Regions from separate parts of the Bradyrhizobium sp. 191 genome, predicted to be linked through region 1. Evidence: predicted binding sites of a transcription regulator. Region 1 holds the regulator's gene; each other region holds the start of a gene.
What was found. Region 1 encodes PhoB, which activates phosphate uptake and scavenging genes when phosphate is short. Its sites were predicted from a motif close to TGTCATNNANCTGTCAT; they were not measured.

Region 1 (7,172 bases):
GGGCGGCACGCAGGACTATCTTATGCCTGGCAAGACGGGTGTCAATGCCGCCCGGAAAGCCCCGCGAAACGCTGAATCCGTAGTCTTGCGGTGCCGATTTTGCGGGATTTTCACCACGGAACATGTGGACGCGAGTCGGCGGACTCTTGCGCGGGAGTCACGCCATATTGTAGCGTTTGGACTGTCAGATACGACATCTCGTGCAGCAGTTCTGATCCCTTAAGTCCTCATGTACCGGCGTAAACGTTCGGGCGTCTTGAGCGCGCCCGGCGAGCCTTAAGGGATTCTGGCGGCACGGGTTTTTCAAGGCTTAGGCAATCGCTGCGAAGGCCCCAGGATGGCAGGCGCGCAGCGAGGGAAAGGGTGCAATGACGGTTTTGACCTGGTCCGATGATCGCGTCGAGCAGCTGAAAAAGCTCTGGGAGGCCGGACTTTCGGCCAGCCAGATCGCGGCGGAGCTCGGCAATGTGACCCGCAATGCCGTGATCGGCAAGGTGCACCGGCTCGGCTTGTCCGGCCGCGCCAAGAGCCCTTCGTCGGCAGCGCCCCGGCCGCGCAAGGCGCGCCCCGCGCAGCACATGATGCGGGTGACCCGCCCCGTTGCCCGCGGCAACACCGCGCTGGCGCAGGCCTTCGAGGTCGAGGTGGAGGCCGAACCCGTCACCTACGACAATGTGGTGCCGATGAGCCAGCGGCTGTCGCTGCTGGAGCTGAACGAGGCGACCTGCCACTGGCCGGTCGGCGATCCCTCGAGCCCGGATTTCTTCTTCTGCGGCGGCAAGGCGCTCTCCGGCCTGCCCTACTGCGCCCAGCATTCGCGCGTGGCGTATCAGCCGGCGGCGGATCGCCGGCGCGCACCGGCGAAGCCCACGCGGTGAGTTTGCGGATTTAGTTGGCTGACTGCAAAGTCGGCAGCCGTCGCACGACGGTGCCTCAACACATCCGATGTCGTCCCGGACAAGCGCGCCACAAGCGCACGCAGATCCGGGACCCATAGCCACCGCAAGATGTGGTTACGGGGACTCGGAGTTACCCTTTCGCAAGACAATCGCGCGCTGTGGTTATGGATCCCGGATCTGCGCTTTCGCTTGTCCGGGACGACACTGAACGTGTGGCGATAGCTCGCTAAACCAGCGCCTGCAAACCTTACGTCTGCTCCGCCTTCGCGAACCGATCGTCCAGCGCATAGCCGGCGCCGCGGACGGTGCGGATCGGATCCTGCTCGCGGCCGAGATTGAGCAGCTTGCGCAGGCGGCCGATGTGGACGTCGACAGTGCGCTCGTCGATGTAGATGTCACGGCCCCAGACGCTGTCGAGCAGCTGCTCGCGCGAGAACACGCGGCCGGGATGCTCTAGAAAGAACTCCAGCAGACGATATTCGGTCGGGCCGAGATCGATCGGCCGGCCCGAGCGCGCCACGCGGCGCTTGTCGCGGTCGAGCTCGATGTCGCCATAGGCGAGCACGGTGGCGAGCCGCTCGGGGCTGGCGCGCCTGAGCAGGCCCTTCACGCGGGCCAGCAGCTCCGGTACCGAGAACGGCTTGACGATGTAGTCGTCGGCACCGGTCGCAAGTCCCCGCACCCGCTCGCTCTCCTCGCCGCGCGCGGTGAGCATGATGATCGGCAGCTGCTTGGTTTCGGGACGGGTGCGCAGCCGCCGGCACAGCTCGATGCCCGACAGGCCCGGCAGCATCCAGTCGAGCACGATCAGATCGGGAATGTGCTCCTTGAGGCGGGTGTCGGCATCATCGCCGCGCATCACCGTCTCAACGTCATAGCCGTCGCCTTCGAGGTTGTAGCGAAGAAGCTCGGTGAGAGCTTCCTCGTCCTCAACCACCATAATGCGTGCGCCCATGTTGTCGTCGCTCCTTGGGTATTCGGCGCCGCTTAGGTATTCGGCACCGTCGTGGCGAAGGTCGTCATGTCGCCCTTCGGCCGCTTGTCGGTGATCGCCTGGCCCTCGATCATGTAGAACACGGTCTCGGCGATGTTGGTGGCGTGGTCGCCGATCCGCTCGATGTTCTTGGCACAGAACATCAAATGGATGCAGAACGAGATGTTGCGCGGATCCTCCATCATGTAGGTGAGGAGTTCGCGGAACAGCGAGGTGCAGATGGCATCGACTTCCTCGTCGCCCTTCCACACCGCCATTGCTGCCGGCAGATCGTGCGCGGCATAGGCGTCCAGCACCGACTTGACCTGCTGCTGCACGAGGTCGGTCATGTGTTCCAGGCCGCGGAACAGTTTCAGCGGATGAAAATCCGTCTCCAGCGCCGCGACGCGCTTGCCCATGTTCTTGGCGAGGTCGCCGATGCGCTCGAGATCGGTCGCGACGCGCATGGCGCCGACGATCTCGCGCAGATCGACGGCCATCGGCTGGCGGCGGGCGATGGTGAGCACGGCGCGCTCCTCGATGCGTTTCTGCAGCGTGTCGAGTTCGGCGTCGGTGGCGACGACGCGCTGACCGAGCGCGACGTCGCGGCGGATCAGCGCGTCGACGGAATCGACGATCATGCGCTCGGCGATGCCGCCCATCTCGGCGACCAGGCGCGTGAGTTCCTGGAGGTCGGTATCGAAAGCCTTTGCGGTATGTTCAGAACCCATGTTCCGTCTCCTCAGCCGAACCGGCCGGTGATGTAATCCTGCGTGCGCCGGTCGCTCGGCGACGTGAAGATCTTGCTGGTGTCGTCGAACTCGATCAACTCGCCGAGATACATGAAGGCGGTCTTGTCGGAGACGCGCGCCGCCTGCTGCATGTTGTGCGTGACGATCGCGATCGTGTAGTTCTCGGACAATTCCTGGATCAGCTCCTCGACCTTGGCGGTCGAGATCGGGTCGAGCGCCGAGCACGGCTCGTCGAACAGGATCACCTCGGGTCGCACCGCGACGGTGCGGGCAATGCAGAGGCGCTGCTGCTGGCCGCCGGAGAGCGACAGGCCGGAGGCGTTGAGCTTGTCCTTGACCTCGTTCCACAGCGCGCCGCCGCGCAGCGCCTTCTCCACGCGATCGTCCATCTCGGACTTCGAGATCTTCTCGTAGAGGCGGATGCCGAAGGCGATGTTCTCGTAGATCGTCATCGGGAACGGGGTCGGCTTCTGGAACACCATGCCGACCCGGGCGCGCAGCAGATTGAGGTCGAGCTTGGGGTCGAGCATGTTGGTGTGGTCGAGCAACAGCTGGCCTGTGGCGCGCTGGCCCGGGTAGAGGTCGTACATCCGGTTGAAGATGCGCAGCAGGGTCGACTTGCCGCAGCCGGACGGGCCGATGAAGGCGGTGACGCGATTGGTGCCCAGCGCCAGATTGATGTTCTTCAGCGCATGGTGCTCACCGTAGTAGAAATTGAGGTTGCGCGCGGTGACCTTGGCAGGCGCCTCGGGCAGCGGCTGCGAGCCGGGATGAACGGTCGGCGCGCTTACGGAAATAGACATTTCACTCATTTTGCGGTCCTCTCGGCACCAAGGATGCGGGCGCCAATGTTCAGGGCAAGCACAGTCAGGGTGATCAACAGCGCCCCGCTCCAGGCGAGTTGCTTCCAGTAGGCGTAGGGGCTTTGCACGAAGTTGTTGATGGTCACCGGCAGGTTGGCCATCGTCTTGTCCAGGCCGAGGCTGAAGAACTGGTTGGACAGCGCGGTGAACAGCAGCGGCGCGGTCTCGCCCGCGACGCGAGCCGTGGCCAGCAGCACGCCGGTGATGAGGCCCGAGCGCGCCGCACGGTAGGCGATGCGCTTGATCACCAGCGAACGCGGCAGACCGAGTGCGCTGGCGGCTTCACGCAGCGGGTTCGGCACCAGCAGCAGCATGTCCTCCGTGGTGCGCACCACGACCGGGATCACGATCACTGCGAGCGCGAGGCTGCCTGCGATTGCCGAGAAGCCTCGCATCGGCACCACGACCGCACCGTAGATGAACAGGCCGATGATGATCGAGGGCGCCGACAAGAGGATGTCGTTGATGAAGCGGATCACTGAGGTCAGCTTGTCGTTGCGGCCGTACTCGGCGAGATAGGTGCCGGCGAACAGGCCGAGCGGCGCGCCAATGCCGACGCCGATCACGGTCATGATCAGCGAGCCGACGATGGCGTTGCGCAGGCCGCCCTCGGTCGATCCGGGCGGCGGCGTGTCTGCGGTGAAGACTTGAAGGTTGAGCCCGGCCAGACCGTTGTACAGCAGCGTGATCAGGATCAGCGCGAGCCAGGTAACGCCGAAGGCGGCGGCGGCGATGCAGAGCCCGCGGATGATGACATCCCAGCGGCGGCGGCGTGAATAGATCGGGTTCATGGCTTCACTTCCCCGCCTTGGTTTCCAGGCGCATCAGCATCAGCCGCGCGGCTGCGAGCACGAAGAACGTCAGCACGAACAGGAGCAGGCCGAGCAGGATCAGGCCGGACTGGTGCAGGCCGTCGCTCTCGGCGAACTCGGATGCGATCGCCGCCGAGATCGTGGTGCCCGGGGCGAAAATCGATGAAGAGATGCGGAACGAATTGCCGATGATGAAAGTCACCGCCATCGTCTCGCCGAGCGCGCGGCCCAGCGCCAGCATGACGCCACCGATGATGCCGACGCGGGTATACGGGATCACCACGCTGCGCACGACTTCCCACGTGGTGCAGCCGACGCCGTAGGCGGCTTCCTTCAGCACCGGCGGCACCGTCTTGAACACGTCGACCGAGATCGAGGTGATGAAGGGCAGCACCATGATGGCGAGGATCAGCGCGGCATTGAACAGGCTGAGATAGGACGGGGGACCTGCGAAGATCGCGCCGAGCACGGGCACGCCGTCGAACACCCGGATCATGAAGGGCTGGAAGGTGTTGGCCAGGAACGGGCCCAGCACGAAGAAGCCCCACATGCCGTAGATGATCGAAGGAATGCCGGCGAGCAGCTCGATCGCCATGCCGATCGGGCGGCGCAGCCATTGCGGACAAAGCTCGGTGAGGAAGATCGCAATGCCCAGACCGACGGGAATGGCGATCAGCATCGCGATGAAGGAGGTGACGAGCGTGCCGTACATCGGCCCGAGCGCGCCGAGCACGGGCGGATCGGCCGAAGGGGCCCAGCGCTGCGTCCACAGGAACGACAGGCCGTATTCCTTGATCGCCGGGAAGGCGCCCACAATCAGCGAAATGATGATGCCGCCGAGGATCAGCAGCACCGAGATCGCGGAAAGCCGCGTGATCCAGTAGAAGGTGACGTCACCGAGCTTGAACGCGCCCAAGGCCTTGGCGCGATCATAAGGTCCGGCATCGTCGATTACATCGCTCTGAACGGCCATCTCTGCCACGCCGATCCCCTGTTTTGCCTTACGCCATCTGCATGCCGCCAAAGGCGGTCGTTTTCGACGGTTTGCCCGCGTCGTTCCGGGTGGTCTCAAGGACCCGGAATCCTGGGATTCCGGGTCGCTCCTTCACTCGCGCCCGCCGAGGCGGAGCGCGAGTTTCAGTATGCTGCAATCAGCTCTTGATCTCGGCAGCCCACGTCTTCTCGATCTGCTTCACGACCGTGTCGGGCATCGGGATGTAGTCGAGCTCCTCCGCCATCTTGTCGCCCTTCTCGAACGCCCACTTGAAGAACTTGATGGCTTCCTGGGAGGCCGCCTTGTCGGTCGCATCCTTGTGCATCAAGATGAAGGTCGCGCCGGTAATCGGCCACGACGTCTCACCGGGCTGGTCGGTCAGGATCACATAGTAGTTCTTGGAGCCGGCCCAGTCGGCGTTGGCGGCTGCCGCCTGGAAGGCCGCAACAGTCGGCTGCACGGTCTTACCAGACTTGTTGATCAGGGCGCCGTAGGTCAGCTTGTTTTGCTTGGCATAGGCATACTCGACATAGCCGATCGAGTTCTTGGTCTGGCTGACATTGCCCGCGACGCCTTCATTGCCTTTGGCGCCAACACCCGTTGGCCACTCGACCGCGGTACCAGCACCGACCTTCGTCTTCCACTCGGCATTGGTCTTCGTAAGGAAATCGGTCCAGATGAACGTGGTGCCGGAGCCGTCCGACCGACGCACGACGGTGATGGCGTCCGAGGGGAGCTTCACCTTGGGATTGAGCTTGGCGATCGCCGGGTCATTCCATGTCTTGACCTTGCCCAGATAGATGTCGCCCAGCAACTCGCCAGAAAACACCAGCTCGCCCGACTTGATCCCTTCGAGATTGACGACTGGCACCAAGGCGCCCATCGCCTGCGGCCATTGGATCATTCCGTCCTTTTCAAGTTGCTCGGGCTTGAGGGGCATATCGCTCGCGCCGAAGGTCACGGTCTTGGCCTGGATCTGCTTGATGCCGCCGCCCGAACCGATCGACTGGTAGTTCAGACCGTTGCCGGTCTCCTTCTTGTAGGCGTCAGCCCACTTGGAATAGAGCGGGAACGGGAACGTCGCGCCGGCGCCGGTGATGTCGGCCGCAAAGGCTGCCGTCGTCGATGCGGCGACCAAGCCAGCAGCGACCATGGTTTTGAGGAAATTCATGCTGGTCTCCATACAGGGGAGCGAAGCGCCATCCGCGCCCGATCGCGCTCCCCGCGCCGTCCGTTTAGGAGCGGTCGGCTGTGCTTTTACGAAGGTTTCGTGACAGCTGGATGACGCAGCCAAGCGATTGAATTCGCTTGATTTTTAGGCCGAAGCCGAAATCTTCGCCTGGGGAAAACACGCCGTGAAAGTCGCGCCATGCCTGGGCACGCTCTCGATCAGAAGCCGCCCGCGATGACGGTTAAGAATATGTTTCACCAGCGATAATCCGAGCCCGGTCCCGCCTTGCGAGCGGCTGTCGCCGACGTCCACCCGGTAGAAGCGCTCGGTCAGCCGCGGCAGGTGCTCGGGCGCGATGCCGGGGCCGAAATCGCGAACCAAGACCCGGATTTCCGGAGTTCCATCAGTGGCGACGCTTGGTGTCAGCGACACGATGACGCGTCCGCCGGAGGCGCCGTATTTGAGCGCGTTCTCGATCAGGTTCTCGAACAGGCGGAGCAGTTCCTCGCGGTCCCCCGCGATCATCACCGGCAGCTCCGGCAGTTCGATCTCCACCTCGACCTGGCGCTCGCGCGCCAGCGGCTCGAGCCCGTCGGCGACCTGGCGGATGATCGGTATGAGGTCGACCAGGGTGTCGGGCCGGACATGGGCCGACAGCTCGACCCGCGACAGCGACAGCAGATCGTCGATCAGGCGCGCCATGCGCGT
Region 2 (7,172 bases), 190 kb from region 1:
GCTCGATCGTGCCATCCCAGTCCTTGGTGGTTGCGGGATGAAAACCCTTCTTCTGGCCGTCGGAGAGACGGTCGAAGGCGGCCTTGTCCTTGGCCGGTGCGTCGAAGAACGCCTTCGCAATGGCGGCCTTGGCGTCTTCCGGCAGGTCGGAATTGTAAGCATAGGGGCCGTTGATGATCGGCGCCGATTTGTGGATGATACGGAAATCGTCCTTCTTCATCGCCGAGCCGTCGGCGTTCTTCAGCATGCCCTTGGTCAGCATCTGCGCCAGCGTGGAATCATTGTCGCTGGTCCACTGGTTGGCCGCGACGTCGACGGTGCCCTGCGAAAGGGCCAGCATCGCGTTCTCGTGGCTGCCGGTGAAGACGACCTTGCTGAAATAGGTGTCGGCATCGTGAATGCCCAACTTGTCGAGCTCGAAGCGCGGCACGTTGTTGCCGGAGGTCGAATTCGGATCGACGAGGCCGAGGTTCTTGCCCTTGAGGTCGTCGATCTTCTTGTAGGCACTGCTCGCCTTGACGAAGAACACCGAGTAGTAGCCGGTCGAGCCGTCGGCGTTGATGTCGTTGGCGAAGGCGTCGGTCTTGACGCCGGTCAGGCGGGCGCGGGCGAACGAGGCCGAGCCGTAGCTCGCGATGTGGATATTGCCGGCGCGCTGCCCCTCGATCACAGCGGCGTAGTCGTTGGCGATGCGCAGCGTGACCTTCACGCCCAGTTCCTTGGAGAGATAGGTCATGAACGGCGCCCAGCGCTCGGTGACGCCGGAGGCATTCTCGGCCGGGACGACCGCGAAGGTCAGCTCGGGATATTTGGCCTTCCAATCGCTCGCGGAGGCGGAGGCCGTGAACGCGAGCGCGGCGGCGCCGGCAAGGACTAGTCTGCGAGTGAACATGATACCCTCTTCATCGGTTGGGGTCGGTTGACGCAAGAACTTGCAACTCAAAGGATGCGCCGCGGCTCAGGCCGCAGCGGCCGTTCCGAGCGCCGGGACGCCGGCGGACGCCGGCACAGGCATGCCGCCCATGGCCTCGTTGGCCTCGAGATCGTAGAGCTCGCGCGCGACCTGGTCGGTCAGTGCCGACGGCGCGCCATCAAACACCACGCGGCCAGCGGCCATGCCGATCAGGCGGTCGCAATAGCTGCGGGCGAGATCGAGCGAATGCAGGTTGCAGAGCACGGTGATGCCGAAATGCTTGTTGATGCGCAGCAGCGCATCCATCACGATCTTGGTGTTGCGCGGGTCGAGCGAGGCGATCGGCTCGTCGGCCAGAATAATATCGGGCTGCTGCACCAATGCGCGGGCGATCGCCACGCGCTGCTGCTGGCCGCCCGAGAGCTGATCGGCGCGCTGGGCGGCGAGCGAGGCGATGTCGAACTGTTCCAGTGCGGACATCGCCAGCGCCTTGTCCTGCTCGGGCCAGGCCTGCAGCAGCGAGCGCCAGGCCGGCATCGTCGCGAGGCGTCCCATCAGCACATTGGTGAGCACGTCGAGCCGGCCGACCAGGTTGAACTGCTGGAAAATCATGGCCGAACGGGCCCGCCACTGCCGCAGCTCCTTGCCGCGCAACGCGGTGACGTCGAGGCCGTCGAACAGGATGCGGCCCTGCGACGGTGCCGCAAGGCGGTTGATCGTCCGCAACAATGTCGACTTGCCGGCGCCGGATCGCCCGATTACACCGACGAAGCCGCCGGGGGAAACCTCAAACGAAGCGTCGTCCACCGCGGCTTTCGCGCCGAAGCGACACGTCAGACCATCGACCACCAGCATGCCGGACTCCAGAGTAGCTGGAGCCAATCGCTAACGTCCATGCTTAACACTTGTGTGACACGGCCGTTGCAGCGCAGCGATCCTGCACACGTCATCCCCTGTCATTTCCACGTCATGACATTGTCATGAATCCACTCGAAGAGGAACGCCCGCCCTCGCAGCTCGGATGCAACATGGCCGCCAAAGCTCTCTCGGTTCAGCCGACCATCGACCCCTCGGCCAAACTGCATGAGACCAGGCTCGGCGCCTATACCGAGGTTGGCGCGCGCACGATCCTGCATGAAGTGGCGATGGGCGATTACTCCTATGTCGTCAACGATTCGCAGATCACCTACACCACCATCGGAAAGTTCTGCTCGATCGCGGCGATGACGCGCATCAATCCCGGCAACCATCCGATGCACCGCGCGACGCAGGCGCACTTCACCTACCGCTCCAGCGCCTATTTCGAGGGTGAAAGCGACGATGCCGAGTTCTTCGACTGGCGGCGCCAGCATCATATCCATATCGGCCACGACGTCTGGATCGGCCATGGCGCGATCGTGCTGCCGGGTCGCAACATCGGCACCGGCGCGGTGATCGCCGCCGGCGCCATCGTCACCAAGGACGTGCCGGCCTACACCATCGTCGCCGGCAATCCGGCCCGGATCGTGCGGCGGCGGTTCTCGGAGGAGATCGCCGGGCGCCTTGCGAAGCTCGCCTGGTGGGACTGGGATCACGACAAATTGCGCGCGGCGCTGCCCGATTTCCGCAAGCTCGGGATTGAAGATTTTCTTTCGACATACGAAGCACGGGCGAGCTCTCTCACCAATCCTCCTGCCAGCAGACGAAGCGCGATCGCGTGACAGACATATTCCTCGAAGGCGGCCGGGCCCTGACCGGCGCCGAGTTCGTCGAAACCTCACTTCTCGTGTCCGGAACGGACATTGCGCGGGTCGATGCTTCTCGCGGTCGTGCGCGGCTGGCGATCGATGCCCGCGACCTGCTGGTGCTGCCCGGCATCGTCGATCTGCATGGCGATGCCTTCGAACGGCAGATGATGCCGCGCGCCGGCGTCGATTTTCCGATCGACGTCGCGCTCGCCGACAGCGACCGCCAGGCGATCGGCAACGGCATCACCACCGTCTTTCACGCCACGACCTGTTCCTGGGAACCGGGCCTGCGCAGCGCCGACAATGCGCGCGGCCTGATGGAGGCGATCGAGCGGCAGCGCCCGCAATTCGCCGCCGACACCCGCTTCCATCTGCGGCACGAGACCTACAATCTCGAGGCCGAGGCCGAGATCGCCCAGTGGCTCGCCGAGGGCCGCGTCGACCTGTTCGCCTTCAACGACCACATGGACGGCACCGTCGCCGACATGGCCAAGCCGCGCAAGCGCAACCGCATGGTGGAGCGCACCGGACTTTCAGCTGAGGAATTCGACCGGCTGGTCGAGCACGTGGTTTCTCGCGCCGACGAGGTCCCCGCTTCGATGTCGCGCCTCGCCGCTTCTGCGCGCGCGGCCGGCGTGCGGATGCTCTCCCACGATGACGCAACGCCGGCGATGCGCCGGGAGTTTCGCGAACTCGGCGCTGACATCGCGGAGTTTCCGATCAACGAGGAGACGGCGCGGGCGGCAGCGAGCCACGGCGATGCCATCGTCTACGGCGCGCCGAACGTCGTGCGCGGCGGCAGTCACACCGGCTGGACCAGGGCCTCCGACATGATCGCCAAGGGGCTCTGCTCGGTGCTGGCGTCGGACTATTATTATCCCGCACAGCTGCTCGCCGCGTTCCGCCTCGCCGCCGATGGCGTGGTGCCGCTGGCACAGGCCTGGGATCTGGTCTCCGCCGGCCCGGCGCGCGCGACCGGCCTTGCCGATCGCGGCATGCTCGCGGAAGGACGCCGCGCCGACATTCTCCTCGTCGACGACAGCGTGAAGCTGCGGCCGCGGCTGATCGCAGTGATCTCGGGCGGCAAGCTCGTGCACCTCACCGACGCGACAAGGCTGCTCACTGCCGTAGCGGCGCCGCGCGAGGCTGTCGTCGCGGCTTAAATTGGCTATGCTGAGGTGATGACAGGTTTCCCCCGCTACGCGATCTATTTTGCCGCCGGCGCCGACGGCGCCCTCTCCCGCTTCGGCGCCGAGCTGCTCGGCTATGACGCCCGCAGCGGCGACGAGGTTTCGTTTCCGCAAGAAGCGTTGCGCGTCGCGCCGGACTGGCGCGACATCACCGCCGATCCCCGCAAATACGGCTTTCACGCGACGCTGAAGGCGCCGATGACGCTGGTATCAGGCAGGACCGAGGCCGAGCTCATGGCGGCCTGCGCGACGTTCGCCGGCCAATCGCGGACAACTCCAGTGATCCGCCCCGTCGTCGATACCATCAGCGGCTTCATCGCCGTCATTCCGGCCGAGCCGGTCGACGCTCTCCAGCAGCTTGCCGCCGATTGCGTCCGTGAATTCGACTCCTTTCGCGCGGCCCTCACCGCGGAAGATCGTGCGCGGCGCAAGCCCGAAAAACTCACCGAGCGGCAGCGCGACTATCTCGACCGCTGGGGCTACCCTTACGTGATGGAGGAATTCCGCTTCCACATGACGCTCACCGGCCGGCTGGATGCAGAGCGCCGCGGGCCGATTCTGGAGATGTTGCGGGGACGGTTTGCTGCGCTTGGTCTCGGCACGCTGGTCATCGATCGCCTCGCACTGTTCAAGCAGGACGAGGCGAAGGGTCGTTTCCGCATCATCGGCGAGTGGGCGTTGACGCGGTAGGCGCCGCACTCTCAGCTCCCAAGATTGAAGGCGAGCGCCACGGCGCCGACCAGAACGAGGCTGGTCGCCCAGACTGCATCCAGATTGAACCAGCTTCGCGAGACGAACTTCAATCCCAGATAGCGGTAGACCAGCCAGGCCAGACATCCGCCGGCGCTGACCATCGCGATAACGTGCACGAGGGACACCAGCACCGCCATTCCGACATTTGCTTTCATCAACTCGCCCGCCGCCTGATGGCCGGCATCGAGCTCGAAGGCCCGGCATAGCCCGAGATAGATCGGCACCAGCATCAAGGCGGCGCCATGGGCAATGGCGACGGCAAATGACCACAGCGCCAATTGCGTCGGCGGAATTCGTGCCAGCGCGCGCGGATGACGCCGGTCGACCAGCCGATAGACGCCGAAGCCGATGACGAGAAGGCTCGCGACCAGCTGGATCGGACGCTGCCACTCCGCCAGCACGAGCAGGAACGCAAATGGCAGCAGCACGAGAAGCGTTGCAAGGAGATGGCCGGCCGACAGGGCCCACAGCGCGTGGAAAAGCGCGCGCGGGCTCTTGTCCATGAGCCCGGCCGAAACAGCGAGCGGCCATCCCATTCCCGGATTGATCCCGTGGTAGAGACCGCTCGCAACAAGCACGAGCCACAGCCAGACGAGTGCCGGGCTCGCGTGTCCCCAATCTAGACCGACGGGTAGCAAAAGGAGTCCGTCGAACAATCGCCGCCCTCGAGCCTGATCTGGTGCGCACGATATCCGTCGGGGAAGCTCACGAAATAGTCCTTGTCGAGCTCGAGGCCGCCGTTGCGACCGACATTGGCCATGACCTCCACGCCCGGAACCCCATCGGGATAGAACTGGTCATCCCAGGTGGAATAGAGGGAATTGGTCCAGTAGACGCGCCTGCCGTCGCGGCTGATCTCGACCATCTGCGGACCCGCCGCAAATGCCTTGCCGCTCGGATGCGGCGTGCGGCGCGCGATACCGCCGATGTGGACCGAGCCCGCGTGCTTCGGCTTGCGCGGATCACTGACGTCGTACTGGCGCATTTCACCCGTGCCCCAGCACGAGACATAGAGAAACCGGTCATCCATCGACAGGTCGATGTCGGTCACCAGCGGCGGCACGGCGCCGAAGCCTTGGAGCAGCGGCGGGAGCTTCTCCTTTGGCGCTGGCTCGGGTGGGATCGTCGCCGTCTTCTCCGCGTGGAATTTCCCGCCTTCTCGCCACCAGGTCCAGATCGATGCTTCGAGATTCGTGGTGTCGACCACGACGCCGACGAAGCCGTACTCGCGAACCGGATCGTGCGCCGGTCGTACCTCCAGCGCCATTTGATGATTGGCGCCGAGGTCGATGGTCTGGACGTTGCGACGTGCGCGAAGATCCCAGAAGTGGAGACGATGTCCATATTTGTTCGAAAGCAGATCTTCCGGGACGATCCCGTTCTCGAACTGCGGCGGCAATGCCCATTCGCTCGTCACCATGTAGTCGCGCGGCAGATTCCACCAGAAATCATAGTGCAGCGTCTGCGGGCCACGATCGATCTCCCATCGTCCCAGGACCTCGAAGGTCTCGCAATCCATGATGAAAACGCCGGGAGGGCCGTCGGTGCCGTCCTTGCCGCCGCCGCCCAGCGTGCTCACGTAGATGCCGTCCGGCCCGCAATGGATCGTGTGTGGCCGCGAGTAGCCGGTCTTCCTGAAGACTTCCTCTGGCTCGATGATCTTGTGGATCTTGGCTTTGGTCGGATCGGGCTTGGTATCGATGATGTAGATGCGCGACGAACGCAGCCCGGGAATGATGAGATAGCGCCGCTCGATGAAGGCATGTCCGGCGAGCGGCGACAAGGCGGAGGAGCACGCATTCCAGCCGAAGTGATGAAACTCATCGCCCTTGTTGGGCATCGTCACGGTGTGGACGATCTGGCTATAGGTCGGCGATCCCGGCTTGACGTCGATGACCGCGAGAGCATCCGGCTTCGAGAAGTCCGGACTGAGCAGCAACGTGTAGGCAAAGTTCTCCGCAGGTGCTTCCATCGCAAGCTTGGGCGATGCGTGAAAGGTGGGATCCGGCCTCATCGTCATGGCACTGCCTCCCTGTTCTGTCGGTTTGCGCCAACCTGACTTGGGATAACGGCATAGTGAAGAGGTGTTTCGATGTGTCGAGATTTCTCCGCAGGGCCGGTTGGCGAGCGTTACAATACGCCACCGCCGAGCCGCGGGAAACCGCCCGGGCCGCGCTAATTCGACGCCTTCAGCCGAAATGGGCCGATGAGATGAGGCGAGCGCGCACCTCACCCGCAGTGTCGTCCCGGACAAGCGCGCGCAGATCCGGGACCTATAACCCAAGTGAGAGGTTATGGAGCGAGCTGCCGACTCCGAGTTTTCGTCAAACTTCTCCCTGTGGGTCCCGGATCTGCGCTCGCTTTGGGCGCGCTTGTCCGGGACGACAGTGGGCCTTACCTCCCCCAGCGCAGCGCCAGCGCATCGCGCTCCCTGGCGAGCTCCAGCAATCCCGCGCGCGTTGCCGGATGCAGCGGCTGGAGCGGATGGCGCACCGCATCCGACTTGATGATTCCGCCGGCCTGCATCATCACCTTGCAGGCGATGAGGCCGCATTGACGGTTCTCGTAGTTGATCAGCGGCAGCCAGCG
Region 3 (7,172 bases), 2.4 Mb from region 1:
CGCGCTGACGCCGTCCTCGACCTTCGCGATCGCGCATGGTCATGCACCAAACGCGGTGCGGCTCGCCCTCGCCCCGCCGTCGCCCGAGCAGCTCGATTCCGGCCTGCGCACGATCGCCTCGCTGCTCGGCACCAAGGAAGAGGATTTCGACTCGACGGAATAGCGATCCGCCCAGAGCGTTTTCAAGCGAAGTGGCTACCGGTTCGCGTGAAGAAAACGCGTCAAAACAAGAATCCAGAGCCCCGTTCCGATTCCATCGGAACGGGAAAGGCTCTCTAAGGCAGCACGGACCGTGGTAACTGATCGAAACTGTAGCTCCGCGGCCTGTTGCGCCACACGAAGCCGCCGACCTGCCAGGCGAACAGCGCCGCGAAGCCGAGGATGAACAGCGCGCCGGCGAACTCGCCGATCAGAAGCGCACGGATCAACAGCCCCGCCATCGCCACCGTCAGCACCGCCAGGAAAACCAGCGCCGCCGCATAGGTCTTGCGGCCCAAGCCGGCGGTCAATTCGGCCCGGCTGCCGGCCTGCGCCATCCGCGCATGCAGCGCGAGAATGAAATCGCGGAAGCCGCTGTCCTGCGGCGCCATCAGCGCCGCGGTCTGCCAGCTCGTCGAGAGGATCGCGATGCGCCCGCCGCCGGTGCGGCTGACATCGGCACGGAAGCGGTGCTGCTGCATCGAGACCGGCCGGAACGACAGCCGGATCGCCGAGATCTCGTCGTAGCGCCACAGGCCGGAGCGTCCGGCGATGTGCCAGGACAGCCCCTGCTCCGTCAGCTCGAAGCGATGCGCCGACCCGATCAGCGAGGCCTTGTAGGCGTAGCTCGTGGCCGCATCGGCTTCGGCTCCCGGCATATCGATCACAGGTCCCATTCGCGATCCGCTTGCGCGATCGCCCTCGCCCATCCTACAAGCGAGGCATGGCTGAGACGACGTTTTTTCCGCGCCGCCTGATTCTCGGCGCCGCTATGATCTCCGGCGTGCTGCTCGCGCTCGCGGTCCACATGCTGGGCGCGCGCTATGGCCTCGATCTCGGCGGCCTCTGGCGCTCCGACACGCATGAGTTCATGCCGACGGGCGCGGCGATCGCCTGGTGGCTGATCGCGACCGTCGGCTTCTCCGGCGGCTATTTCACGGCGAGCCTGATGCAGAGCGCCGTCTCCGGACAGATCCCGCAGCGGATGCGGCAATTCCTGATCGCGGTCGGCGTGCTCTTGCTTGCGGGAGCGGGCCAGGCGGCCTCTGCGCCGAGCCCGATCCCGACCGTCTCGGGCGTGCTGGCCGGGCTCGCCGCGCTCTGCCTCGGTGCCGTGATGGCGTTTTGCGGCGCGCATTTCGCGCTGCGCCGCGGCTGACCCCTTACGCCGATGCGCGCAGTCGCGGGCGGTCGAGCATCATTGCCACGTCCGACGCCGGCCGCGGCTCGCTGAACAGATAACCCTGCGCCTGAGTGCAGCCTTCGCGCCGGAGCAGCTCGAGCTGCACGTCGTTCTCGACGCCTTCCGCCGTAGTGACGATGCCAAGGCTGCGGCCGAGGCCGGTCACCGCACGGATGATCGCCATGGAATCTTCGCGCGTCGCCAGCTCCGACACGAAGGAGCGGTCGATCTTGATCTTGTCGAACGGGAAGCTCCGCAGATAGCTCAGCGACGAATAGCCGGTGCCGAAATCGTCGAGCGAGATCCGCACGCCCATGGCGCGCAGCTCATGGAGGGTCGCGAGCGTCGCCTCGCTGTTCTGGAGCAGCACCGATTCGGTGATCTCGAGCTCGAGACGGCGCGCATCAATTCCCGAGGCGGCCAATGCGTCGGTCACGGACGCGATCAGGTTCGGGCTCTTGAACTGCACCGGCGACAAATTGACGGCGACATCGACGTCGTCGGGCCAAGTGACTGCGTCGGTGCAGGCGGAGCGCAGCACGAACTCACCGAGCTGAACGATGAGCCCGGTCTCCTCGGCGAGCGGAATGAAGTTGATGGGCGCGATCAGCCCGCGCTGCGGATGGTTCCAGCGCAACAGCGCCTCGAAGGCAACGACGCGACCGCTGGCGACGTCACGGATCGGCTGATAATAGACCTGAAACTCGTCGCGTTGCAGCGCCGCGCGCAGATCCATTTCCAGGAGGCGCCGCGCTTGAGCGCGCGCATCCATGCCGGTCTCGAAGAAGCGATAGGTGCCGCGGCCATCCGCCTTGGCGCGGTAGAGCGCAAGATCAGCGTTCTTCAGGAGCTCGTCCGGATTGCTGCCGTCCTGCGGCGACAGCGAGATGCCGATCGAGACGCCGATCACGATCTGATGGTCGTCGATCTCGTAAGGCGCCGAGATCACCTCGACGAGGCGCCCGGCAAGGGACCTCGCAGCGGTCTCCTCGGACCGCCCGATCTGGACCACCGCGAACTCGTCGCCACCCAGCCGCGCCACGGTGTCGTGCTCGCCGACGGTGGCCTTCAGCCTGCGGCCGACCTCCTTGAGCAGCGCATCGCCGATGGGATGGCCGAGCGAGTCGTTGATGTCCTTGAAGTGATCGAGATCGAGACAAAGCACGGCGAGCTGGTCGCCCGATTTGGTCCGACGCAGTCCCTGCTCGAGCTCTTCGTGAAACAGCACCCGGTTCGGCAGGCTGGTCAGCGCATCATGGCGGGCCATGTGCGAGATCTTGGCCTGTGCCTCCAGCCATTCGGTGATGTCCTCGAAGGTCGCAACCCAGCCGCCGCCCTGCATCGGCTGGTTGACGACCCGGATGGAGCGGCCGAACCGGCTGACGACGTCGGTCGTGGTGCGGCCCTCGCGTGCGTCGGCGACGAGGCGCGCGAAGAATTCATCGGCGTCGCCCTGCCACTGGCCCTTTGCCTGCTCTTCCCTGAGCACGTCGACCAGTAGCCGACCGGTGAGCAGGATGTCGGTACGACGGAGCATCGCGGCGTAGCGCTCGTTGAACAGGATGATCTTGCCGTCGGCGTCGAACATGCACAGCCCCTGCGACATGTTCTCGAGAGCGCTGTCCAACACGATCTGCTGGCGGCCCAATTCACCCTTGGCGCGGCGGTCGAGCAGCGCGGCCACGAGCGCAATGGCGATGATCGCGACCGCAGCGCCGGCGGTGAGGAAGGACAGCGAGGCCGGTGGAATGGAGAGCCCGCTGATCGCGAGCGTCGGGTCCGGCGTCAGCAGCACGGCGCCCATCGCGGTGAAGTGATGCGCGACGATGGCGACCGTGAGCAAGGCAGTCGCGCTCAGGGCATGACGAATGTCGTCGCCTCGGGCTGCCACGAACAGCGCGAGCGCTGCGAAGATGATGCCGAACAGCACCGAGGCGGCAACCGTGCTTCCGATCCAATCCACCCGTGCCGGCATCTCCAGGGCCGCCATGCCGGTGTAATGCATCGCCGCGACACCCGTGCCGACGATGGCGCCGCCGAGAACGATCCACACCGGGCGCGAGGACGCTACGGCGATGCTCAGCCCCACGAAGGTCACGGAGATCGCAAGCATCAACGAGAGAATTGTCACCGGGATGTTGTAGGCGCCGGCGCCGCCCGGCCCGTAGGCAAGCATCGCGATGAAATGCGTCGCCCAGATGCCACATCCGCTGACGGCCGCATCCAGGGCGATCCAGGCCAGACGCCCGGGGCCGTGCGTGGCGCGTGCGCGCTGAAACAGGCTGATCGCAGCCGCGCTGGCGAGCAGACACACTGCGCCGCCAAGCGCGACGAGTCGCCAATCATGCTCGTCGGTTAGACAGTAGAGAACTTGATACATTACCGGCCCCTATCGACTCGCACTTGAGCCGACAGTGGTGGACGATCGGTAACCGGCTACAAGCCTGTTCGGGGATTGGTGAATGGAAGATGTCTGTGATCGCTCACATTGTTGATCCTCGCGCCGGCGCACCGAGGCCGATCATCCCGGCTGGATGCCCCGCTTTCGCGGGGCATGACAGCGGATGAAGCGAGAAACAACGCGCCGCGCGGGCCACCGTGCGGCGCTTGTCAGCTGGACGCCCTCAGCTCGCCGCGCGCAGATTCACCTTGCTCTCGGCGAGCGTCGTCAGCTTCTTGTCGGTCGCCTTCTCCTCCTCCAGCGTCTTGGCGAGGATGCTGGCGCAGTCGTTGCGGCCGAGCTGCTTGGCCCAGGCGATCAGGCTGCCGTAGCGCACGATCTCGTAGTGTTCGGCGGCCTGCGCCGCGTTGATCAGTGCCGCGTCGAGCACCGCCTTGTCGGCGACTTCGCCGGCGGTCTCGTCGGCTTCCTCGATGATGCCGTCGATGGCCGGGCAGTCGACCGCCTTCACGGCGACGCCGTGCATCTTGAACACTTCCTCAAGTCGAGCGACGTGCTGCTTGGTTTCCTCGAGGTGCGTCAAAAAGCCCTGTTTCAGCTGCGGATCGGTGGCCTTGCTTGCCATCTTCGGCAGCGCCTTGGTGAGCTGCTGCTCGGCGTAATAGATGTCCTGAAGCTGATGCACGAACAGGTCGTTCATGGTTTTGATGTCTTTTGTGAACAGTCCCATCGTTCCGATCCTCTCGGGGTTTCGGGAACATGGAGGCGCCGGCTTGCACGAAAAGCCGCATATTCCACCATGTTCGATTGCTGATGAAGCCTAACGAGCACGCGGCATCGACGTTCCAGGAAGCGCCGAAGCCGCTTGCGCTGGAACAATGCGGACGGCGCCAGGATTTGAAATCATGTCGGCGCCCCAAACGCGCGAGCGGAGCCGGTTTCACGACTCATATGCTTAACGCGCATCCGATGTGAACCGCGTATGACAAAAGTGGCCGTCCAATGCAGAACCTATTGTTGTCAAGGGCTGCACAAGCCGCTGATTTTGCCTTAAATGAGCTTGATCATGCCTAGCGATCGATGCCTGCCTTTGGCCATGATCGCGTCCGACCGGCCAATGCCTGGCCCGGTCGGTCTTTGCCCCCCGCCGGGAGGATGAATGCACGGACTGCTGCCCGCGCTGAAACGCGGCTTCAAGAGATGGATCGGCTGGCGACGGCTCGGAATTGCCGCGAGCATCTTCATCATCGCCTTCGCGATCACCACGCTGGTGCGGACCCTCAAGGGCATCGATACCGGCGTCATCCTGACTGCGTTGACCGAGATTCCCCGCGGCAGTATCGGCCTGGCGGCGATCTGCGTCTTCTTCGCGTTCTGCACGCTGACCTTCTACGACTTTTTTGCGCTGCGAACGATCGGCAAGAAGCACGTGCCCTATCGCATCGCGGCGCTCTCCAGCTTCACGTCCTATTCGATCGGACACAACATCGGCGCGACGGTATTCACCGGCGGCGCGATCCGTTTCCGGATCTATTCGGACTACGGGCTCAACGCGATCGACGTCGCCAAGATCTGCTTCCTGTCGGGCCTGACCTTCTGGCTCGGTAACATCTTCGTGCTTTCGATCGGCATGGCCATCCATCCGGATGCGGCCTCCTCGATGGATCAGCTCCCCTCCTCGCTCAACCGGTTGATCGCCCTCGGCGGTCTCGCATCGATCGGCGCCTATCTGGTCTGGCTCTGCATGGGCGAGAAGCGCCGCGAGCTCGGCCAGAAAGGCTGGAAGGTGGTGCTGCCCTCCGCACCGCTGACCCTGGTGCAGATCCTGATCGGCGTCGTCGATCTCGGCTTCTGCGCCACGGCAATGTACCTCTTGATGCCGGCCAATCCGCCGATCGACTTCATGTCGCTCGCGGTCGTGTTCATCCTGGCGACCCTGATCGGCTTTGCCAGCCACGCCCCCGGCTCGATCGGCGTGTTCGATGCCGCCATGCTGGTGGCGCTGCCCCAGTTCGGCCGCGAGGAGCTTCTCGCCACGCTGCTGGTGTTCCGTATTCTCTATTTCGTGATCCCGTTCGGCCTTGCCATCTCGATCATGGGCACGCGCGAGCTCTGGATGAACGTGGTCGAGCCCTGGCAGGAGCGGCGGCGGCTGGCGGAGGCCTGCGCGCAGGCCAATCTGCCCAAGCAGGTGACACCGATGGAGCGGGAGCGGTTGCTGCGGCAGGCCAACAAGCGCTAAGGCAGCCGTCGCAGACAAAGGTTGCGGGCGGCGGAGCAATGCTCTCTTATTTCCGCCTCAACTTTGCCGTTGAAGACCCGGGCCATGATCCCTTTATCCCTTCGTACTCTCGCCGCGGGCGCTCTGCTGCTTTCCGGGCTTTTGACTGCCTTGCCGTCCGAGCGCGCCGCCGCACAGGATGCCGGCGCCATGCAGATCGATTGGGAGGTGCGTAACCGCTTCCGGCTGTTTCGCGAGGAGCGCGACTTCCTGCTCCATGTCGAGAACGCGCGCAACCGCAGCATCCTCGCCGCCGAGCAATCGCTGGAGCTGCAGAGCGAAGGCCGCGGCTGGGCCCGCAACATGGTCAACCGGCTCTGCATCGACCTCCAGGGCCGGGTCAACCAGCCCTGTACCCGCGACAACGTCAAAGAGAACTACATCACCCCGATCGACCATCCGGTGACGGTACGTCTAACCGGCGCGGTGCCGGTCGGCGCCACCTGCGCCTGGTCGTTCGACGACGGCGACGGTCCGCAACAATCGACCTTCGACTGCGCCGAGCCGATCAATCTGCGCGTCCGCTACGGCAGGCAGACGGTCGCGACCGTCGATGTCTCCGCCGGCTCCGATCCGACCCAGCGCCTCCAGACCGAGATCCGTGTCCGCGACATTTTCGTCGCCGGCCTCGGGGACAGCATCGCCTCCGGCGAGGGCAATCCGGACCGGCCGCTGGCACTCTCGGACGAAGGATTTTGCTTCCGCTCCTATCTCGGTACCGCAGGCGCACAGTACTACCGGCCGAGTCGCCACGGCTTCAAGGGCGGCCGCGCCTGCGAGGCGCCGGATACGCTCGCCAACTGGCAGCGCTACAGTGCGCTCTGGTTCAACGCGCCCTGCCACCGCTCGCTCTATAGTTACCAGGCCCGCACCGCGCTGGCGCTCGCGGTGCGCTACACCCACATCGCCGTGACCTTCCTGCCGCTCGCCTGCACCGGCGCCAGCATTGCCGACGGGCTGCTTGGCTCGCAGCGCGCCCGCGAATGCCCGCCCGGCAAGACCGGCGTCTGCAACACCAGCGTGAACGCGCAGGTCGCCGAGCTGCGCGAAGCGCTCACCGCGGCAAAGAAGCGCCAGCCCGATCGGACGCTCGATCTCGTGCTGCTTTC
Region 4 (7,172 bases), 2.9 Mb from region 1:
ACTGCTGTCGGCGCTGTCGCGAATCCTGGGCTGAGCATCGCAGGGTGGGTTGGACGAGCGAAGCGCAACCCACCCTACGCAGCAACGCCGGCTACCACCCCTCCAGCACGATCTTGCCGCGCGACCTGCCACTCTCCAAGAGCGCATGGGCTCGCTTGAGGTTGGCGGCGTTGATCGTGCCGAAGGTCTGGTCGAGCGTGGTGCGCAGCACGCCCTTGTCGATGAGGTCGGCGACATCATTGAGCAGATGATGCTGCGCGATCATGTCTGGCGTCTGGAACGAGGAGCGCGTGAACATCGATTCCCAGTGCACCGAGATTGCCTTGCCCTTGAACGTGCTCATGCCAAATTCCGGGGGATCGTCGATCAGGCCGAACCTTCCCTGCGGGGCCATGAAGTCCGCAATCGCCTTGTAGTGCTGATCGGTGTAGGTCAGGCTCGCCACCAGCGCGACTGGGGGCAGCTTCAGCTTCTCGATCTGTTCCTTCATCGGTCTGCCGTGGTCGATCACCGCATGAGCGCCGAGATCGAGGCACCATTTCTGCGACTCCGGCCGTGTCGCGGTGGCAAGTACCGTCAGCCCGGTGAGGCGGCGGGCAAGTTGGATCAGGATCGAGCCGACGCCGCCGGCACCGCCCGTGATCAGAAGCGTGCGCGGATCGACGCTCTTGCCGGGTATCGCGCCGAGCCGGTCGAACAGCAATTCCCAGGCTGTGATAGAGGTGAGCGGAAGGGCGGCGGCTTGCGCGAACGACAGGCTCTTCGGCTTGTTGCCGACGATGCGCTCGTCGACCAGGTGGAATTCGGCGTTGGTGCCCTGGCGCAGGATCGAACCGGCGTAGAACACCTCGTCGCCCGGTTTGAAGAGTGTCACGTCGGGGCCGACGGCATCGACCACACCGGCCGCGTCATAGCCGAGGATCTTCGTCTCGCCCTCGGGCGGGCTCGCGCGCTTGCGCACCTTGTAATCGACCGGATTGGCCGAGATCGCCTTCACAGCGACGCGGATGTCGCGCGCCCCGGGCTCGGGCTTGGCGGTCTCGAAATCGATCAGTGAATCCGCATCCTCGATCGGAAGCGATTTTTTGTAGCCGACGGCCTTCATGGCTTGTCTCCATTAGATGGGCTGTTCGCCTGCCGCTCTAACTGTCGCCCTGGCTTCAAATTGGCAAGTACTGTAAATTCGGGGATATAGTCCCTGTTTGGATACTATTGGGAAAACACGCATGAAGCGGCGCAATTTTGCCCGTCGTCCCGGCTGCTCGGTCGAGGCGACGCTGGACCTGATCGACGGCAAGTGGAAGGGCGTGATCCTCTACCACCTCCAGAGCGGCACCCAGCGCTTCGGCGAACTGCGCCGCCGGATGCCCGGCATCACCCAGCGCATGCTCACGAAGCAGCTGCGCGCGCTCGAGGAGGACAAGCTGGTCATCCGCAAGGTCTATGCCGAGGTGCCGCCGCGCGTGGAATATTGCCTGTCCGAGCTCGGCGAGAGCCTCAGGCCTGTCATCGACATTCTGAAGGCCTGGGGCGAGAGCCATCAGGAGCGGCTGTCCTGCGCGCCGCCGCCGGTGGTGGTGAGCAAGCCGAAGCGCGCGGCGTGAGCCTCCGGGAGCGGATCGTACCGCTCCCGGAAAAGGTGAGCGTCAGAACGCGAACTGCGTGCGCATCGCGACCGCGTCGAACTTCGAGCCGACATCGGCAGTCGAGATCGGCGAAGCCTGTCGCGACACCGTGCCGTGCAGATAGTCGAGCATGAAGCGGACGTTGCCGTTGACGTACCAGTTGAGCGCCAGCGTGTAGACGGTCTGCCGCCCGCCTGCGACACCGGCCGCGGTTGCGAGCTGATCGTTGAGGTCAATCGTCGAGAAACGCCCCGCGATCTCCCACGCCCCCCAGCCGCCGCCGTCGAGCGAGAACGGATGCGCCGGCTTGACGCCATGATAGGCCGCGGCCGCGGCATTGTAAGTCCGGCTCTCGCCCGTCAACACGTAGCCGGCCTGCGCATAGCCGCCCTGGAATTTCAGGCTCGGTGCGCCGACCAGCGGCACGCCGGTATTGGCGGTGCGATCGACGTTGTACCAGAAGTACTCGCCCTGGACGATGAGCGGCCCGTAGGTCGCCGCCGCTTCGATGCTGTAGACCTGCGCGCCCGAGACATTGGCGATGGCGCCGGTGGAAACCAGCGTTGTCGGGTCGAGACGCAATTCCGGACGATCGCTGAGCGTGACCGTCTGCGTGTTGGCGATCAGGTTGCGCGGCGGCTGGATCAGCCATTGGGCGTCGGCGCCGATGTGCACCGAATAGTCCTTGCCGCTGATTGGGTTGCCGGCGACGCGCGCCACCGCGCCGTACTGCTCGCTGGTGCCCGGCGGCGAAGCGCTCGAGGCGGAATGGATCGCTCCGGTCGACGGTCCCGTGACATAGCCGCCGATCCAGAGCTGGTCGTTGAACCAGCGCGCACCGGCCGCGGAGCGGAAGTCGCCGGCGGCGATGTTGGTGGCGATAATACCGGGTGAGGCGCGTTCCATGAACATGATGTCGTTTGAGCTCGTCGCCTCGTCGAGCGTGTAGGGCAGATCCATGATGCCGGCCTCGATCGCCATCTTGCCGCCGAACGGCTTCAGGCCGGTGTAGCTGACATAGGCATTCTCGACGCCGGAGAGGCCGCCGCCCGGCAGCGATCCTGGTGCGGCGCCGCCAAATCCGTCGGAGGAGCCGCCGAAATCGTAGATCAGCGCGAAGTTCCAGTCGTTGAAGAACTTGCCGGCGACGCCGATGCGCGCGCGACGGACGTTCTGGCCGCTGTCGAGCTTCTGCGGCACGGTGGCCGCGGTATTGGGGCGATAGTCATAGCCGCCGACATCGTAGTGCAGGCGACCGGTGATGGCGACGCAATTGGCCTGGTCGGCGGTGCAGATCGTCGGGCGGTTGTTCGGCATCGTCACGACGACGCCGGATGCCGGCGCCGGCCCCTTGACCGGAATCGCGGCATTGGCGTTGGCAACGACGGCCTTTGCCTCCGAACGCGCTTCGGCCTTCGCTTCAGCCTTCGCTTCGGCTCTGGCTTTCGCCGCGGCCGCCGTGTTCGCCGCGGTTTGACTCTGGAGCTTGTCGAGCTTCTGCTCCAGCATCTTCAATTGCTGCTTCAGCAGCGCGATCTCCTGCTCGCTGCTGCTTGCCGATTGGGCCTGGGCCTGCGAGGCTGCCAGTGCGCCGGCGAGACCAATCGCTGCAGCCGTAATTCGTGTTGTGCTCACGTACGCCTCCATCATCTGACTGTCTTCCCCAAGTCGCGAACGGAGAGCCTAAGTGTGATCGATGACTGCCCCGCGACGCTGCGATCGGTTGCGTGGGTTCCCACTGATGCAAATTCGCCGCAACCGAATCCGCTTCACACCACCATGCAAGATGACGCACATCATGCCAATCCGCCGCCCGGGCAAATTGCCGATTCGCACGACACCCTTGCATGCCGGACACGGCGGCGAAGGGCCGAATATTGCCGCCCGGCGGCCTTCTATTGAGGGGCGAACGCGCCTATATTCCGGCGTCTTTTCCGAGAGGTAGGAATGTTTCGATCGACCTGGACCGCCGTCCTCACGGCCTTGTGCATAGCCTTTTCGGCCCATTTCAATCCCGCCTCAGCGCAGGACCGCCGCGTCCCGTCGTCGCCGGCCGAGCTGCGGATGTCCTATGCGCCGATCGTGCAACGGGTGCAGCCCGCGGTCGTCAACGTCTATGCCGCCAAGGTGGTGCAGAGCCGCAATCCGCTGCTGGACGACCCGATTTTCCGCCGCTTCTTCGGCGTGCCGGGTCAGCAGCCCGAGCAGATGCAGCGCTCGCTCGGCTCGGGCGTCATCGTCGATGCCTCCGGTCTCGTCGTCACCAACGTCCACGTCATCGAAGGCGCGGACCAGGTGAAGGTGTCGCTGTCGGACAAGCGCGAGTTCGAGGCCGAGATCCTGCTGAAGGATTCGCGTACCGATCTCGCCGTGCTGCGCCTGAAAGACGCCAAGGAAAAATTTCCGACCCTCGATTTCACGAATTCCGATGAACTGTTGGTCGGCGACGTCGTGCTCGCGATCGGCAATCCCTTCGGTGTCGGCCAGACCGTGACCCACGGCATCATCTCGGCGCTGGCGCGCACGCAAGTCGGCATCACCGACTACCAGTTCTTCATCCAGACCGATGCGCCGATCAATCCCGGCAATTCCGGCGGCGCGCTGGTCGACATGAGCGGCAAGCTCGCCGGTATCAACACCGCGATCTATTCGCGCTCCGGCGGCTCGCAGGGCATCGGCTTTGCGATTCCCGCCAACATGGTGCGCGTCGTCGTCGCATCAGCCAAGAGCGGCGGCAAGGCAGTGAAGCGGCCGTGGCTCGGGGCAAAATTGCAGGCGGTGACGCCGGAGATCGCGGAAAGCCTCGGCCTGCGCTCGCCGACCGGTGCGTTGGTCGCAAGCGTGGTACCCAACGGCCCCGCAGCGAAGGCCGGTCTGAAATCCTCCGACCTCATCACCGGCATCGACGGCCAGACCGTCGATGATCCCAACGCCTTCGACTACCGTTTCGCAACCCGTCCGCTCGGCGGCACCGCGCAGATCGACGTGCAGCGCGGCAGCAAGCCGGTCAAGCTGACCGTGGCGCTGGAGACCGCGCCCGATACCGGGCGCAGCGAGCTCGTCGTCACCGCTCGCTCGCCGTTCCAGGGCGCGAAGGTCTCGACCATCACGCCCGCGGTCGCTGACGAGCTGCGTCTGGACGCCGACACCGAAGGCGTCGTGATCACCGATATCGGCGGCGATACCGCGGCGGCCAATGTCGGCTTCCAGAAAGGCGACATCATCCTGGCCGTCAACAACCAGAAGATCAGCAAGACCGGCGATCTCGAGAAGGCCGCAGGCGAGCGGGCGCGGATCTGGCGCATCACGCTGGTGCGCGGCGGCCAGCAGATCAACGTCACGTTGGGCGGATGAGTCCGAAGCGACCACAGCAGACGCCGACTCTCTTTGCCGCGGCGGGGCTCGACCACGAGGCGCCGCATCCGCTGCCGGACCGGCTGCGTCCGCGCGCGCTGTCGGAGGTCGTCGGCCAGGACCACATCCTCGGCCCCGATGGTGCGCTGACGCGCATGCTGGAAACGCGCACGCTCGGCTCGCTGGTGTTCTGGGGCCCGCCGGGCACCGGCAAGACAACGGTCGCGCGGCTGCTGGCGGATGCCACCGATCTGCATTTTGAACAGATCTCCGCGGTGTTCTCCGGCGTCGCCGATCTCAAGAAGGCTTTCGATGCCGCGCGCGCCCGCCGCGAGATGGGCAAGGGCACGCTGCTCTTCGTGGACGAGGTGCATCGCTTCAACCGCGCCCAGCAGGATTCCTTTCTGCCCGTGATGGAAGACGGCACCGTGGTCATGGTCGGCGCCACCACCGAGAACCCGTCCTTCGAGCTCAACGCGGCGCTCCTGTCCCGCGCGCGCGTGCTGGTGTTTCGTTCGCTCGATGCCGCCGCGATCGAAAAGCTGTTCGCACATGCCGAGGCGGTCGAGGGCAGGAAGCTGCCGCTCGATGCGGAGGCGCGCGCGGTGCTGGTGCGCATGGCCGACGGCGACGGCCGCGCATCGCTGACGCTTGCCGAAGAGGTATGGCGTTCGGCGCGGGCGAACGAGATTTTCAATGCCGCGCAGTTGCAGGACATCCTGCAACGCCGCGCGCCGATCTACGACAAGTCGGCCGACGGCCATTACAACCTGATTTCGGCGCTGCATAAGTCGGTGCGCGGCTCCGATCCCGACGCGGCGCTGTATTACCTCGCCCGCATGCTCGATGCCGGTGAGGATCCGCTGTTCCTGGCCCGTCGTGTCGTGCGCATGGCGGTCGAGGACATCGGGCTTGCCGATCCGCAGGCGCTCGTCGTCGCCAATGCCGCCAAGGATGCCTTCGACTTCCTCGGCCATCCCGAGGGCGAGCTCGCGATCGCGCAGGCCGTCGTCTATCTCGCCACCGCGCCGAAATCGAACGCGGTCTACACCGCCTTCGGCACGGCGATGCAGGTCGCCAGGCAGGCCGGCTCGCTGCTGCCGCCGAAGCACATCCTCAATTCCCCGACCAAGCTGATGAAGTCGGAAGGCTACGGTGCAGCGTACGAATACGACCACGACGCTCCCGATGCCTTCTCCGGCCAGGACTACTTTCCGGAGGCTCTCGGCCGCCAGACCTTCTACGACCCGCCCGAGCGCGGCTTCGAGCGGGAGATCAGGAAGCGGCTGGATTACTGGGCCAAGCTTCGGAAGGAGCGGGGCGGTTCGCGCTAGAGGCGACCATTTCGTCGTGACGAATGGCCGCTTTTAGGCTAGGCAGGCAATCATGAGCCGCCGCATCAAGAGAATGAATCCAAGGCCGCGTTCGCGAGACGAGCGCGAGGACGCGCGTCCGCATCAGGCGCGCAGCGCGAAGAAGGCCGGGCCGCGGCCGGGCGGCAAGCCCGGCAGCAAGCCGCCGCGCTTTGTGGGCGAGCGGGCCGAGCGGCGCGCGCCCAAGGTTGTGCTGGAAAAGGCCGTTCCGGCAAAGCCGGTCGAAGCATTGCTGCCGACCAAGGTGCAGACCGTCACGGTGACGGCCGACGAGAACAACATGCGCGTCGACCGCTTCCTCGAAGCGCGCTTTCCCGGCCTGTCGTTCTCCCACATCCAGCGCGTCGTCCGCAAAGGCGAGCTGCGCGTCGATGGCAAGCGCGTCGACAGCAAGGATCGCCTCGAGGAGGGGCAGAGCGTCCGCATTCCGCCGCTGAAGCTCGACGCACCGAAGGTCGTCGGGGAGCTCTCGGACGCTGCGCAAAAGACGCTCAAGGCGCTGAAGGAGATGACGATCTACGAGGACGACGACGTCCTCGTCCTGAACAAGCCGGCCGGCCTTGCGGTGCAGGGCGGGTCGGGCATGACGCGGCACATCGATCAAATGCTGGAGGTGATGCGCGACGCCAAGGGCCAGAAGCCGCGGCTCGTGCACCGCATCGACAGGGAGACGTCGGGCTGTCTCCTGATCGCCAAGACGCGCTTCGCGGCCTCGCATCTGACCGGTGCATTCCGCTCGCGCTCGGCACGAAAGGTCTATTGGGCCCTGGTGCCGGGCCTGCCGAAGCCCAAGCAGGGCCGCATCTCGACCTTCCTCGCC

Region 2: the regulator PhoB is predicted to act here: its motif matches at 1,879-1,895, upstream of phnC (phosphonate ABC transporter ATP-binding protein).
Region 3: the regulator PhoB is predicted to act here: its motif matches at 4,754-4,770, upstream of IVB23_RS34400 (YbhN family protein).
Region 4: the regulator PhoB is predicted to act here: its motif matches at 3,270-3,286, upstream of IVB23_RS37125 (OprO/OprP family phosphate-selective porin).

What each region holds. Positions count from the first base shown of each region.
Region 1 is NZ_CP064692.1:4,988,764-4,995,935, reverse strand. It holds gene IVB23_RS23125 (GcrA family cell cycle regulator) at 369-878, shown strand; gene phoB (phosphate regulon transcriptional regulator PhoB) at 1,147-1,854, opposite strand; gene phoU (phosphate signaling complex protein PhoU) at 1,887-2,603, opposite strand; gene pstB (phosphate ABC transporter ATP-binding protein PstB) at 2,615-3,436, opposite strand; gene pstA (phosphate ABC transporter permease PstA) at 3,433-4,278, opposite strand; gene pstC (phosphate ABC transporter permease subunit PstC) at 4,283-5,272, opposite strand; gene pstS (phosphate ABC transporter substrate-binding protein PstS) at 5,451-6,464, opposite strand; gene IVB23_RS23090 (ATP-binding protein) at 6,609-7,172, opposite strand, start outside.
Region 2 is NZ_CP064692.1:5,174,544-5,181,715, reverse strand. It holds gene phnD (phosphonate ABC transporter substrate-binding protein) at 1-892, opposite strand, end outside; gene phnC (phosphonate ABC transporter ATP-binding protein) at 959-1,768, opposite strand; gene IVB23_RS24025 (chloramphenicol acetyltransferase) at 1,942-2,613, shown strand; gene IVB23_RS24020 (alpha-D-ribose 1-methylphosphonate 5-triphosphate diphosphatase) at 2,610-3,803, shown strand; gene IVB23_RS24015 (DUF1045 domain-containing protein) at 3,822-4,520, shown strand; gene IVB23_RS24010 (hypothetical protein) at 4,532-5,119, opposite strand; gene IVB23_RS24005 (selenium-binding protein SBP56-related protein) at 5,203-6,603, opposite strand; gene IVB23_RS24000 (dihydrodipicolinate synthase family protein) at 6,978-7,172, opposite strand, start outside.
Region 3 is NZ_CP064692.1:7,347,442-7,354,613, reverse strand. It holds gene IVB23_RS34425 (PLP-dependent aminotransferase family protein) at 1-163, shown strand, start outside; gene IVB23_RS34420 (hypothetical protein) at 276-857, opposite strand; gene IVB23_RS34415 (hypothetical protein) at 923-1,357, shown strand; gene IVB23_RS34410 (EAL domain-containing protein) at 1,362-3,761, opposite strand; gene IVB23_RS34405 (ferritin-like domain-containing protein) at 4,006-4,512, opposite strand; gene IVB23_RS34400 (YbhN family protein) at 4,942-6,024, shown strand; gene IVB23_RS34395 (hypothetical protein) at 6,109-7,172, shown strand, end outside.
Region 4 is NZ_CP064692.1:7,867,086-7,874,257, forward strand. It holds gene hisC (histidinol-phosphate transaminase) at 1-34, shown strand, start outside; gene IVB23_RS37115 (zinc-binding alcohol dehydrogenase family protein) at 92-1,105, opposite strand; gene IVB23_RS37120 (helix-turn-helix domain-containing protein) at 1,227-1,604, shown strand; gene IVB23_RS37125 (OprO/OprP family phosphate-selective porin) at 1,647-3,260, opposite strand; gene IVB23_RS37130 (DegQ family serine endoprotease) at 3,573-4,979, shown strand; gene IVB23_RS37135 (replication-associated recombination protein A) at 4,976-6,313, shown strand; gene IVB23_RS37140 (RluA family pseudouridine synthase) at 6,366-7,172, shown strand, end outside.